Regions from separate parts of the Undibacterium sp. TC9W genome, predicted to be linked through region 1. Evidence: predicted binding sites of a transcription regulator. Region 1 holds the regulator's gene; each other region holds the start of a gene.
What was found. Region 1 encodes sigma-54, which starts transcription at its own class of promoters, with help from an activator protein. Its sites were predicted from a motif close to TGGCANGNAANCTGCTTT; they were not measured.

Region 1 (3,199 bases):
GCTGACGGTAGAAGACAATATCCGTGCCGTCCTCGAATTGCAAAAAGACAGCGAAGGGAAATATCTCGGTGCCAAGAAAATTGAGCAAAGGCTCAATGCTCTGCTGGCAGATTTGCAGATAGAAAAAATACGTGAAAGCCAGGCGCTGTCACTGTCAGGTGGCGAACGCCGCCGCGTCGAAATTGCCCGTGCACTGGCGACCAATCCACGCTTTGTCTTGCTGGATGAACCCTTTGCCGGTGTTGACCCTATCGCCGTCATTGAAATCCAGCGCATCGTGCGCTTCCTCAAGGAGCGCGGCATAGGTGTGCTGATCACCGATCATAATGTGCGCGAAACCCTGGGCATCTGCGATCACGCCTATATCATCAACCAGGGCGCGGTACTTGCCAGCGGCAAGCCTGACGACATCATACAAAATGAATCTGTACGTCGCGTTTATCTCGGAGAACACTTCCGGATGTGACGGGAATCATCATGAAACAAAGCCTGCAACTACGTACCTCACAACATCTGGCCTTAACGCCGCAATTGCAGCAATCAATACGATTATTGCAGTTATCCACTTTGGAATTGCATCAGGAGCTGGAGACGCTGCTGACTGATAACCCCATGTTGGAACGTGTCGATGATCCCCTCGATCACGCCGTACGCCTGCTGGCCGACGGTGCCATCAATACCAGCAGTACTTCTACCGATGCCGGCATGGAAGCACCGGCAGCAAGAGAAGACAGTGACAGGTCAGCAGAACCGGCTGCCGCAGATGCAGAAACCGTCATCAGCAATGACAGCACCACCTCCAGCGAAGAAGACTGGGGCTTTGATGATGTACAGCATGGCAGCAAATCTGGCGATGATGAGGATGGCCGCCCGCAGCTGGGTGCTGCTCATATCACCTTGCGCGAGCACTTGCTGGAACAGATGCGCCTGAACCTGCGCGAACCGCGTGACCGTGCTCTGGTCGAGTTGATGATCGATGCGCTCGACAATAACGGTTACCTGACCGAAACATTAGATGAAATACATGCCAGTTTGCCACTGGAGCTGTGCGTAGAACCAGAAGAGCTGGCATTTGCGCTGAACATGCTGCAAAGCTTTGACCCGGCAGGTGTCGGTGCGCGCAGCCCGTCTGAATGCCTGGCCTTGCAAATCAGGCGTTTACCAAAAGTTGCTTTCGTCATACGCAGGCTGGCATTGCAAATTGTTGAAACACAACTGGCTTTATTTGCACAAAGAGATTTCACCAAACTCAAGAAAATCTTCGATTGCGATGACGAAGATTTGCGCGATGCACAAACTGTCATCCGCCAGTGCAAACCGCGCCCCGGCCTGGCCTTTGCTGCGGATGAATCTGACTATGTTGTACCCGATGTGATCGTCAGAAAATCCGGCAACGGCTGGCAAGTCATGCTGAATCAGGATGTCATGCCCAGGCTGCGAGTCAGCAGCATGTATGCCAACATCATGAAGCAAAACCGTGGTGAAGCTGGCATGGGCGCACAATTGCAGGAAGCACGCTGGCTTATCAAGAATATGCGGCAGCGTTTTGAGACTATATTGCGCGTTGCACAAGCCATAGTCGAAAGGCAACGCAATTTTTTCACCCACGGTGCTGTTGCAATGCGCCCCCTTGTTTTGCGCGAAATTGCTGATACACTAGGATTACACGAGAGCACTATCTCACGTGTAACAACCCAAAAATACATGTTGACCCCACATGGCATGTTTGAGTTGAAGTACTTTTTCGGCAGCCATGTCGCGACGGAAACAGGGGGTGAAGCATCTTCCACCGCGATACGTGCACTCATCAAGCAGTTGATAGGAGCAGAAGACCAGAAAAGCCCACTCTCTGATAGCAAAATTGCAGACATGCTGGGTGAACAGGGCATGGTAATTGCCCGACGGACAGTTGCCAAATACCGTGAAGCCCTCAAAATCCCCCCAGTCAGTTTGCGTAAATCTTTGTAAGCAGTCCTTGTAATCACGGTTTGAATTGCTATATATGATTTAGCTCAAGGCAAATAAATGCTGAGAGCGTATCGTTATAGCAAGCAACATCACTATAGGAGCACAGTATGAATCTCACCATCAGTGGACATCACGTCGAAGTAACTCCTGCAATTCGTGAATATGTACATACCAAACTAGAACGTATCAGGCGGCATTTCGACCAGGTCATTGATATCGCCGTCATCCTGACGGTGGACAAGCTCCGGGAAAAGGATAAACGACACAAAGCTGACATTAATTTGCATATCAGCGGTAAAGATATCCACGTTGAAAGTCTGGCGCATGATCTGTATGCAGCCATTGATGCACTGGTAGATAAACTTGATCGCCAGGTCATCAAGCATAAAGATAAAATGCAAGACCATCAGCACGACGCCATCAAGCACATACCTGATCCGGCATCGGCTTCATAAGACCCCAGTCCTTGCCCGAACAGGGTTGCGGACATCCAAAACAAGGACGCTAGAAGGCGTCCTTTTTGTTGGGTGAATGGTTTCTTTGTACGGCTGGTTTTTGATGCTTTAAATTTCAAATAAATAGTTTACTTTTATTACTACTTGTCACGTCCATCGCTCAAAAAGCTGCGAATTAGTTGATTCACGGCATTTTTATTAACGTCATTCCAGCGTGCTTTTAGCTGGAATCCAGTGACGTTCGCTGTATGCCATGGTGCTTGTTACAAGTGGCGCTTTGACTAAAGCGATTGCCCTCCGTGGATACAAGCCGGGTCTCGTCCCGGCAGCCGAAATACTTTCTTTGCGTCGCCAAAGTAAGTATTCAAAGAAAGGCGACCCAGGCGTAGCCGCCCCTACGGGGTGCCCATTTGTGCAGTACAAAAAATGGGAAGATCCGAAACTCGCCTGCGGCTCAAACAGCGGCTCTTCTTTTTCCATTTTCTGTACTGCACAAATGGCGGCTACACATGGGAACTGCGAAAAGTCAAAAGCAACCGCAACGTCAAACTCAACAGCAACAGCAACCCAAAAAGTCAAACCTAACAGCAACGAACATGCCGCCCTTACGCTATTTCCTCATAAACATATACACCCCGTGACTACCAAGCCTGACAAAGTTAAAATAGCAGCTTCATCCCCTACCCTGCATAGTCAACATTATGAGCGAATTTGTACTTACCTCCGTCAAGAACAATATAGGCTACATCACTCTCGACAGGCACAAAGCACTCAAC
Region 2 (3,199 bases), on a different contig from region 1:
CTGCCTTGACACTGGCTGGCAAGCCGCGCAGTGCTTTCAGTTTGGCTTTGTAGCCACGCAATTCTGCGACGGTAGGCAATTTGCCGTGCACCAGCAAATGGGCAATTTCTTCAAACTCGCAGGCGTCTGCCACGTCCAGGATATCGTAACCGCGGTAATGCAGGTCATTACCGGTTTTGCCAACGGTACACAGTGCGGTATTGCCAGCAGTAACGCCAGAAAGGGCGACGGATTTCTTAGGTTTGAAAGGAACTGCTTCAGTCATGATTATTTCTCCAGAGGTTCATATTCAGGGCTGTTCCCATCCGCCAGATTGATGTGGCACAAGGACGGGACAGCTTATATCATTATTATTTGGCTTTTTGCTGCGCAAACAGCGCATCGAGCTTTTGCTCAAAGTCGTGGTAATTGATGCGTTCATACAATTCCATACGGGTTTGCATGGTATCGACGACATTCTTTTGCGTGCCGTCACGGCGTATCGCGCCATAGACGTTTTCTGCAGCCTTGTTCATGGCGCGGAAAGCGGACAATGGATATAAGACCAGACCCACATCCACCGCAGCCAGCTCTTCAACCGAGAACAAAGGAGTAGCACCAAATTCAGTGATATTTGCCAGGATAGGTACTTTGACTGCGTTGGCGAATTGCTTGTACATCGCCAGCTCAGTGATCGCTTCCGGGAAGATCATGTCGGCACCCGCCTCTACGCATGCCAGGGCGCGTTCTATCGCTGCTTCCAGACCTTCAACTGCCAGCGCATCAGTACGTGCCATGATGACGAAATTGTCATCAGTACGGGCATCAACTGCAGCTTTTACGCGATCTACCATTTCCTGCTTGCTGACGATTTCCTTGCCAGGGCGATGGCCGCAACGCTTGGCGCCCACCTGGTCTTCGATATGGATAGCCGCAGCACCAAACTTGATCATGGATTTGACTGTGCGCGCCACATTGAAGGCAGAGGAACCAAAACCGGTATCGACATCGACCAGCAAAGGCAGGTCGCAGACATCGGTAATGCGGCGCACATCAGTCAGGACATCGTCAAGATTGGAAATGCCCAGGTCAGGCAAACCCAAGGAACCGGCAGCCACACCGCCACCAGACAAGTAGATCGCCTTAAAACCGGCACGTTTGGCCAGCAAGGCATGGTTGGCATTGATTGCACCGACGACTTGGAGAGGGGATTCTTCCTGCATCGCCTTGCGGAAGGCGGCACCTGCGGAGTATGTACTCATATGTATGCTTTCAGGTTAATGAACAGATTCTGGGATGCGTATTGCAATCGGCGTGCCAGCAACCCCGGTCTGACTGCTGTTTCAGGCTGATATGCATATAAATCAACTACTTATTCGTCTAGCGAGCAAATTCAATCCTGTTCAATGTCGCAAATTTGTTTCATAATGACGTTTCAAATTGAATTTTGAAACATCAATTGAAACATACATGAAACAGCCTCCTGCACTACGCGACGCCCACGACAAACCTGTCATCTGGACAGTCTCCATCTCGCGCCTGTTTGATATGTTCCGCGACATCATGGTTGAATATGATGTCAGCGCCGACATAGAACCCATACACATGGGTTTTGAAGAGGCCGCCCAATATCTGAAAGAGCGTCTGCAGACCGAGAGGTGTGATGCCGTTATCGCGGCTGGGTCAAATGGGGCTTACCTCAAAAACCGTCTGCCCGTCCCTGTCGTTATCGCCAAGGCCAGCGGATTTGATGTCATGCAGGCACTGGCCAGGGCGCGCAAGGTGTCGCCCGCCATCGGTCTCATCAATTACCAGGAGACCATGCCTGAGCTGGCAGATTTCAAGACGACCTTCGGTTTCCCGCTGGAGCAGCGCACCTACGTCACAGAAGAAGATGCGCGTGCCCAGATCAGTGAACTCAAGGCGGGCGGCACCAAGGTCATCGTCGGCGCAGGTCTGATTACCGACCTGGCTGAAGAAGCAGGCTTGACCGGCATTTTCATGTATTCCGCCACATCGATACGGCAGGCTTTTGATGATGCACTGGAAATCGCACGCTTGACACGACTGGAATCCGCCAGAGGACGGCATCACCCTGCTGCTGAATCTCTGCGCGCCAAGCATGGTCTGAATGATTTGCGGGGTGACTCCGCCATCATGCAAGCCACCCGCAAATCCATCTCCCTGTTCGCACGCTCCCCGGCAACAGTGTTGTTACAAGGTGAAACCGGCACCGGCAAGGAATTGGCGGCTCAGGCCTTACACAGGGAAAGCACGCGGGCACGCCAGCCCTTCGTCGCCGTGAATTGTGGTGCAATTGCCGAAAGTCTGCTGGAATCTGAACTATTTGGCTATGAAGATGGTGCGTTCACAGGCTCAAAGCGTGGTGGCCATGCCGGCTTGTTTGAAATTGCCCACAGAGGCACGGTATTCCTTGATGAGATAGGCGAAATGCCACTGACTTTGCAAACCCGCCTGTTGCGGGTGCTGGAAGAGCGCGAAATCAACCGCGTAGGCAGCATGCGTCCTATCCCCGTAGATGTGCGCATCATCAGCGCTACCCATTGCGACCTCGAAAGCCGGGTAAAAGAAGGAAAGTTTCGCGCTGACCTGTATTTCCGCCTTGCTGTATTACGCCTGCACCTGCCTCCCTTGCGTCAGCGTCCTGACGACCTGCTGCCCCTCGCAGTATGGTGCCTCAAGCATGCACTGGCTGCCATGGGTGCCAGACCACACGCCAACCTGCATGCAGAAATAGCCACTTGCGGCAGTCTGCTGCAAACCTACGACTGGCCAGGAAATGTAAGAGAATTACGCAATCTCATGGAGCGCCTGGCCCTGTTCCTGGCGGCAGAGCCCCTGCAGGCACTGACACCTGCTTTCGTGGCAAAAATCTTGCCTGAACTATATATACAACAGCCTATACAACAGCCCCCCACAGATATGGCAGGCAGATCAGGCAACATTGGCGATCTGGCTGCAACAGAGTCACTGGAACTGATCATGGAAAAATTCAGCCACAACCGTGAAGCAGCGGCAGACTATCTGGGTATCAGCAGGACGACTTTGTGGCGACGTTTGAAGCAAAAAGCGTAATCATTTGAAACATTAATTGATCATCTGGAGGGCGAATTTTGTGTCGCTCTAAGGTAGAATGAATTTGCGCTGCTACTCACAACCGTTGAGTGCACTTATCTTGCATAAAAAATATTATGAAAAA
Region 3 (3,199 bases), on a different contig from region 1:
GCCCACGCGGAAGGCGCGTGAGCCGTCGCGTGTCCACAGGCCAGAACCCAGACCGTACAAGGTGTCGTTGGCAATTGATATCGCCTCTTCTTCATCCTTGAAGGTAGTGACCGATACGACAGGGCCAAAGATTTCTTCCTGGAAGATGCGCATCTTGTTGTGGCCCTGAAAGATGGTAGGCTTCACGTAATAACCCTTGGCCAGGTCACCATCAAGTACATTTCTTTCACCGCCTATCAAGAGTTGCGCACCTTCCTGTTTGCCTATGTCGAGGTAAGACAGGATCTTTTCCAGTTGTTCCTGTGAAGCCTGCGCACCTATCATGGTGGTGCTGTCGAGAGGGTTACCCTGCTTGATGGCCGCCACACGCTTGATGGCCCTGGCCATGAACTGGTCATAGATAGATTCCTGTATCAGCACGCGTGATGGACAGGTGCAAACTTCGCCCTGGTTCAGCGCGAACATGGCAAAACCTTCCAGGCATTTGTCGAAAAAGGCATCGTCCTGATCCAGGACGTCGGCGAAGAAAATATTCGGTGATTTTCCACCAAGTTCCAGCGTGACAGGGATGATGTTTTGCGATGCATACTGCATGATCAGGCGACCAGTGCCGGTTTCACCAGTGAAGGCAATCTTGGCAATGCGCTTGCTGGATGCCAGAGGTTTACCCGCTTCCAGACCAAACCCATTGACGATATTCAAGACGCCGGGTGGTAGCAGGTCCTTGATCAAATCAATCAACACCATGATGGATGCTGGTGTTTGCTCTGCCGGTTTGAGGACGATGCAATTGCCTGCGGCCAGTGCCGGTGCCATCTTCCACACCGCCATCAGTATAGGGAAATTCCATGGAATGATCTGCCCAACCACGCCCAGCGGTTCATGGAAGTGATAGGCATAAGTTTGGTCATCGATTTGCGCGACAGTGCCTTCCTGCGCCCTTATGCAGCCGGCGAAATAGCGGAAGTGATCAATCGCCAGAGGAATATCCGCCGCCATGGTTTCGCGTATGGGTTTGCCATTGTCTATGGTCTCTGCCGTTGCCAGCAGGCTGAGGTTGGCTTCCATGCGGTCTGCAATTCTATTCAGGATGTTCGAGCGCTCAGCAAGCGAGGTCTTGCCCCATGCCTTCTTGGCGGCATGGGCGGCATCGAGTGCCAGTTCCACGTCTTCTGCGGTTGAACGCGCGACTTCGCAAAAAGCCTGGCCGATGACGGGGCTGATATTCTCGAAATATTCACCCTTGACCGGGGCCACAAATTTGCCGCCTATGAAATTATCGTAGCGTTTGGCGAAAGGATTGCTGATACCGAGTTTGCTGATGTCTGCCATGTTCATGATGGTGGTCTCCGTTGTTTATTAGATGGTGTGCATAAGCTGCGACACGGGGATAACAACGCAAACGGCGTGCCATGGCTAAAATATTTTCCTTGCGGAAAAATACAGCAGGTACAGATTAGCGAGGGAGAAGGTGCAGAGGGAGAATGACTGCCGATGCTAATGACGGATTTGCGGAGGAGAGAGGAATGACAAATCAAGGTGTCACATTATTTCGCAACACAGATCAGACTGTCACAATTTGGGACAGTCTGATCAACTAGTCTATTTCTTACTTATTACTTACCCACGCAATTTCGCAAACGCCGCAGCCATCGCATTACCAGCGGGTGCTGGTGCCTGGGCTTGCGAGCGGTGTTGATTGAGGCGCTTGGCGTCGTTACGGTCGCCACGTTGTTCAGGCTTGCTGCCAGCGACAGGTGCTGCATCGGTCAGGCGCATGGTCAGGGCGATGCGCTGGCGTTTGACATCGACTTCCAGCACTTTCACCTTGACGACCTGGCCAGCCTTGACGACTGTATGCGGGTCTTTGACGAAGGTGTTGGACAAGGCAGAGATATGTACCAGGCCATCCTGATGCACACCAATATCAACGAAAGCACCAAAGGCGGCAACGTTAGTAACTACGCCTTCCAAAATCATATCAGGGCGCAAATCCTTGATTTCTTCCACGCCATCCTTGAAGGTGGCGGTCGTGAATTCAGGACGCGGGTCACGGCCTGGTTTTTCCAGCTCGCCGATGATGTCGGTGATGGTCGGCACACCAAATTTTTCATCAGCGTATTTGGCTGGATTCAAAGACTTCAACAAACCAGCATCACCGATGACGCCCTTCACATCCTTCTTGATATCAGCCAGGATTTTTTCTACCAGTGGATAAGATTCAGGGTGGACTGCAGATGCATCAAGCGGGTTGCTGCCATTCATGATGCGCAGGAAACCGGCTGCTTGCTCGAAAGTCTTGTCACCCAGACGCGGTACTGCACGCAAGTCTGAACGCGAGTTGAACATACCCTTGGCATCGCGGAAATTAACGATGCTTTGCGCCACGCTGGACGACAGGCCAGACACACGCGCCAGCAAAGGAGCAGAAGCCGTATTCACATCGACACCAACCGCATTCACACAATCTTCAACGACGGCATCGAGCGAGCGCGCCAGTTGTGACTGGCTGACATCATGCTGGTACTGACCAACACCGATGGACTTGGGATCAATTTTCACCAGCTCAGCCAGCGGGTCTTGCAGGCGACGGGCAATTGATACCGCACCACGGATGGAGACGTCCAGGTCAGGCAATTCCTTGGAAGCAAATTCAGAAGCGGAATACACCGATGCACCGGCTTCAGAGACCACGATCTTGGTCAGCTTGAGTTCAGGCTTGAGCTTGATCAAATCGCCGGCCAGCTTGTCGGTTTCACGCGAAGCCGTGCCATTGCCGATGGAGATCAGCGATACATTATGCTTGGCTGCCAGTTGCGCCAATACATGCAGCGAACCATCCCAGTCATTGCGCGGCTGATGCGGGTAAATGGTCGCATGCTCAACGACCTTGCCAGTGGCATCCACGATCGCTACTTTGACGCCGGTACGCAGACCAGGATCAAGACCCATGGTGGCGCGTGGGCCGGCAGGTGCTGCCAGCAGCAGGGCTTTGAGGTTGCGGGCAAATACATTGATGGCTTCAATTTCTGCGGTTTCGCGCAGCTTGCCCATCAGCTCAGTATCGAGATGCATGAAGACTTTAACGCGCCAGGCCCAGCGTACTGTATCGACCAGCCATTTGTCGGCCGGGCGGTCTTTCTGGCTGACGCCAAAGCGGGCAGCGATGCGGCTTTCGCATGGGTTCAGCGGTGCATCC
Region 4 (3,199 bases), on a different contig from region 1:
GGTGACTGAACCCTGGTAACGGCCTATGCCAAAATTAGCCAGGTGATTGGCGCAGACTTTGGCCATTTCAAACAGAGGTGCGACCAGACCGTACACAGTGCCGCGATGATTCACGCATTCGCCGACAGAGTAAATGCGCGGGTCATAAGTCTGCATGGTGTCATTGACGATGATGCCGCGATTGCAGTACAGGCCAGCAGATTCTGCCAGTGCTGTATTAGGACGTATGCCAACTGCCATGACGATCAGTTGCGCAGGGATTTCCAGGCCATCGGTAAAGCGTATGGCTTTGACGTGACCAGCATCATCACCAATGATGGCTTCGGTATTTTTTTCGAGCAGGAAGTTCAGGCCGCGGTCTTCCAGAGATTTTTGCAGCATCTTGCCAGCAACAGGATCAAGCTGACGCTCCATGAGCCAGCCTGGCAGATGCACGACAGAAACGCTCATGCCGCGCATTTTCAAACCATTGGCGGCTTCCAGACCCAGCAGACCACCACCGATAACGACAGCATGTGTATGCTTTTCTGCCGCTTCTATCATGGTGTTGGTGTCGTAGATATCGCGGTAGGCAATCACGCCCTTGAGATCCTTGCCTGGAACCGGCAACATGAAAGGTGTAGAGCCAGTGGCCAGCAGCAGACGATCATATTCAGTCTGGGTACCGTCTTCGGCGATCACGATACGTTTGTGGCGATCGATTTTGGTGATTTTTTTTCCGAGGTGCAGCGTGATATTATTTTCTTCATACCAGTCGACATCATTAAGCATGATGTCTTTGATGGTTTGCTCGCCTGCCAGTACTGGTGATAGCAGGATACGGTTGTAATTGGCATAAGGTTCTGCACCAAATACGGTAATGTCATACAGGTCGGGGGCGATCTTGATTAATTCTTCCAGGGTACGCACACCTGCCATACCATTCCCTACCATCACTAGCTTAAGTTTCTTCATGGCTGCTCCTTTGCTTGTCTCCCCAGACTCTAAGCAAGAGCAATGCCAGTTCATTTTTATCTGAGGGAAAGCCAGACTGTTTTTATAAGCCTGCACCAATTTAACTGCGCATTAATATGGTTTTCACCAAGAAAAACGGAGGATTCCTCTGTTGGCAGCAAAAGCAATGCCACTTATTGAAGCATGCACCCGAAATTCTCGCGGCACTCATACAAAACCCAGCCATTCCGGTGCATTGCACCATTTAATTCAGAGCACGCACAGTTTTTGCGCAGAAAGTTTTGTTTTCAATCATGAAATACGCGAATCATCTGCACATTTTGATGGCACGTCCCTTGCAAGTGGCATGCGTGTTCACTATTGGAGCGATCATGCAAAAAACTTCCTTCTGGAAAGCCGGGCACACGCCCACCTTATTGGCATCCTTCTTTTATTTCGACCTGAGTTTCATGGTCTGGGTATTGCTGGGGCCACTCGCCATCCAGATTTCCAAGGACCTGGGCCTGACCGCTGCGCAAAAAGGCCTGATCGTCGCTACCCCCTTATTGGCCGGTGCCCTGCTGCGCATCGTCATGGGTGTGCTGGTCGATCATCTGAAACCCAAGAAAGCCGGTTTGATAGGGCAGGTCGTCGTACTGGCAGGATTATGCTGGGCATGGCTGGGGAATTTGCACACTTATGAACAACTGCTGTTCCTCGGCGTGATCCTGGGCGTCGCAGGTTCTGCCTTTGCCGTGGCATTGCCGCTGGCATCGCGCTGGTATCCGCCTGAGCACCAGGGCACTGCTTTGGGGATAGCGGGTGCAGGCAATTCCGGCACCGCCTTTGCCGCCCTGTTTGCACCAGCACTGGCAATTGCCTTTGGCTGGCAAAATGTGTTTGGCCTGGCGCTGATACCCTTGTTCATCGCTTTGGCGGTTTACCTGATTTTTGCCAAGGATGCGCCAGGTGATGCGCCTAGCAAATCCCTGACTGAATACCTGGCCGTGCTGAAAGACAAAGACGCCTGGTGGTTCATGTTCTTTTACAGCGTCACCTTTGGTGGTTTCTCTGGCCTGGCATCTTCCCTGACGATTTATTTCAATACGCAATATGGTTTAACGCCAATCACAGCCGGTTACTTCACTGCTGCCTGCGTGTTTGCCGGTTCTCTGGTGCGCCCCATGGGTGGCCGTATTGCTGACCGCATAGGTGGCATCAAAACCCTGTCTGTCATGTACACCGTCGCTTCTGCCTTCCTTTTCATTGCATCCATCGGTTTGCAATCTGCGGCTGCTGCAGTATGTGTATTCGTGGTTGCCATGCTGGCCTTGGGCACCGGCAATGGTGCGGTATTCCAGCTGGTGCCGCAGCGCTTTCGTAAAGAGATGGGTGTCATGACTGGCCTGGTGGGCATGGCTGGTGGCATAGGTGGTTTTTATCTGGCGGCCAGCATGGGTTATTCACGCCAGATCACCGGCAGTTATCAAATAGGCCTGTCGATTTTCGCCAGCCTCGCCATCATCGCCTTGCTGGGTTTATCATTGGTCAAGAAACGCTGGCGCACGACCTGGGGCTCTGCCGCCATGACTACTGCAAAAATCTGAATACACAAAATACACAAAATACACAAAATACACAAACATGCCACTGACAGTCAGCACAGGACATCACAGCGTCGCTGGCATACGCCCGCGTAATGAAGACTTTGTCGGCATGGTCACGCCAGGCGAACCCGAGCTGTCCTGCAAAGGCATGGTATTGGCAGTAGCAGATGGCGTCTCTGGCAATGAAGGCGGGCGCGAAGCGGCTGAATATGTAGTACGTGGCCTGCTGACCGATTACTATGCCACGCCTGACACCTGGGAGGTAACAACAGCACTCGATAAGGTGCTGGTCGCCATGAATAGCTGGGTACAGCAGCAAGGCTCAGTCCGCCGTGAGCTGGCAGGCATGGCCACTACCATGACCTCACTGGTCTTGCGCGGACGCATGTATTACAGCGCCCACGTGGGCGACACCCGCTGTTACCTGTTGCGTGACGGTGCCTTGCAAAAACTGACCCAGGATCATGTCTGGGACAGACCAGAGATGCAACATGTGCTGACCCGTGCCATCGGCCTGGACAACCACCTCGTCATCGATCATGGCATGGGTGAGCTGCGTGTCAATGATGTCTTTTTGCTGGCTTGTGATGGCATCTGGGCCAGTCTGACAGAATATGATCTGACAGATTTTTTGAAGCAGGTCAGCACCGATAAGTTGG

Region 2: the regulator sigma-54 is predicted to act here: its motif matches at 1,282-1,299, upstream of prpB (methylisocitrate lyase).
Region 3: the regulator sigma-54 is predicted to act here: its motif matches at 1,396-1,413, upstream of adh (aldehyde dehydrogenase).
Region 4: the regulator sigma-54 is predicted to act here: its motif matches at 1,279-1,296, upstream of ACO0LN_RS15645 (nitrate/nitrite transporter).

The regions. Positions count from the first base shown of each region.
Region 1 covers NZ_JBMPPJ010000013.1:54,492-57,690, reverse strand. The annotation lists gene lptB (LPS export ABC transporter ATP-binding protein) at 1-466, shown strand, start outside; gene ACO0LN_RS18510 (RNA polymerase factor sigma-54) at 478-1,968, shown strand; gene hpf (ribosome hibernation-promoting factor, HPF/YfiA family) at 2,076-2,423, shown strand; gene ACO0LN_RS18500 (enoyl-CoA hydratase/isomerase family protein) at 3,125-3,199, shown strand, end outside.
Region 2 covers NZ_JBMPPJ010000012.1:114,019-117,217, forward strand. The annotation lists gene prpC (bifunctional 2-methylcitrate synthase/citrate synthase) at 1-265, opposite strand, end outside; gene prpB (methylisocitrate lyase) at 351-1,241, opposite strand; gene prpR (propionate catabolism operon regulatory protein PrpR) at 1,450-3,075, shown strand; gene ACO0LN_RS17960 (response regulator transcription factor) at 3,192-3,199, shown strand, end outside.
Region 3 covers NZ_JBMPPJ010000027.1:65,130-68,328, forward strand. The annotation lists gene adh (aldehyde dehydrogenase) at 1-1,338, opposite strand, end outside; gene ACO0LN_RS26325 (Tex family protein) at 1,621-3,199, opposite strand, start outside.
Region 4 covers NZ_JBMPPJ010000010.1:20,481-23,679, forward strand. The annotation lists gene nirB (nitrite reductase large subunit NirB) at 1-954, opposite strand, end outside; gene ACO0LN_RS15645 (nitrate/nitrite transporter) at 1,326-2,540, shown strand; gene ACO0LN_RS15650 (protein kinase domain-containing protein) at 2,578-3,199, shown strand, end outside.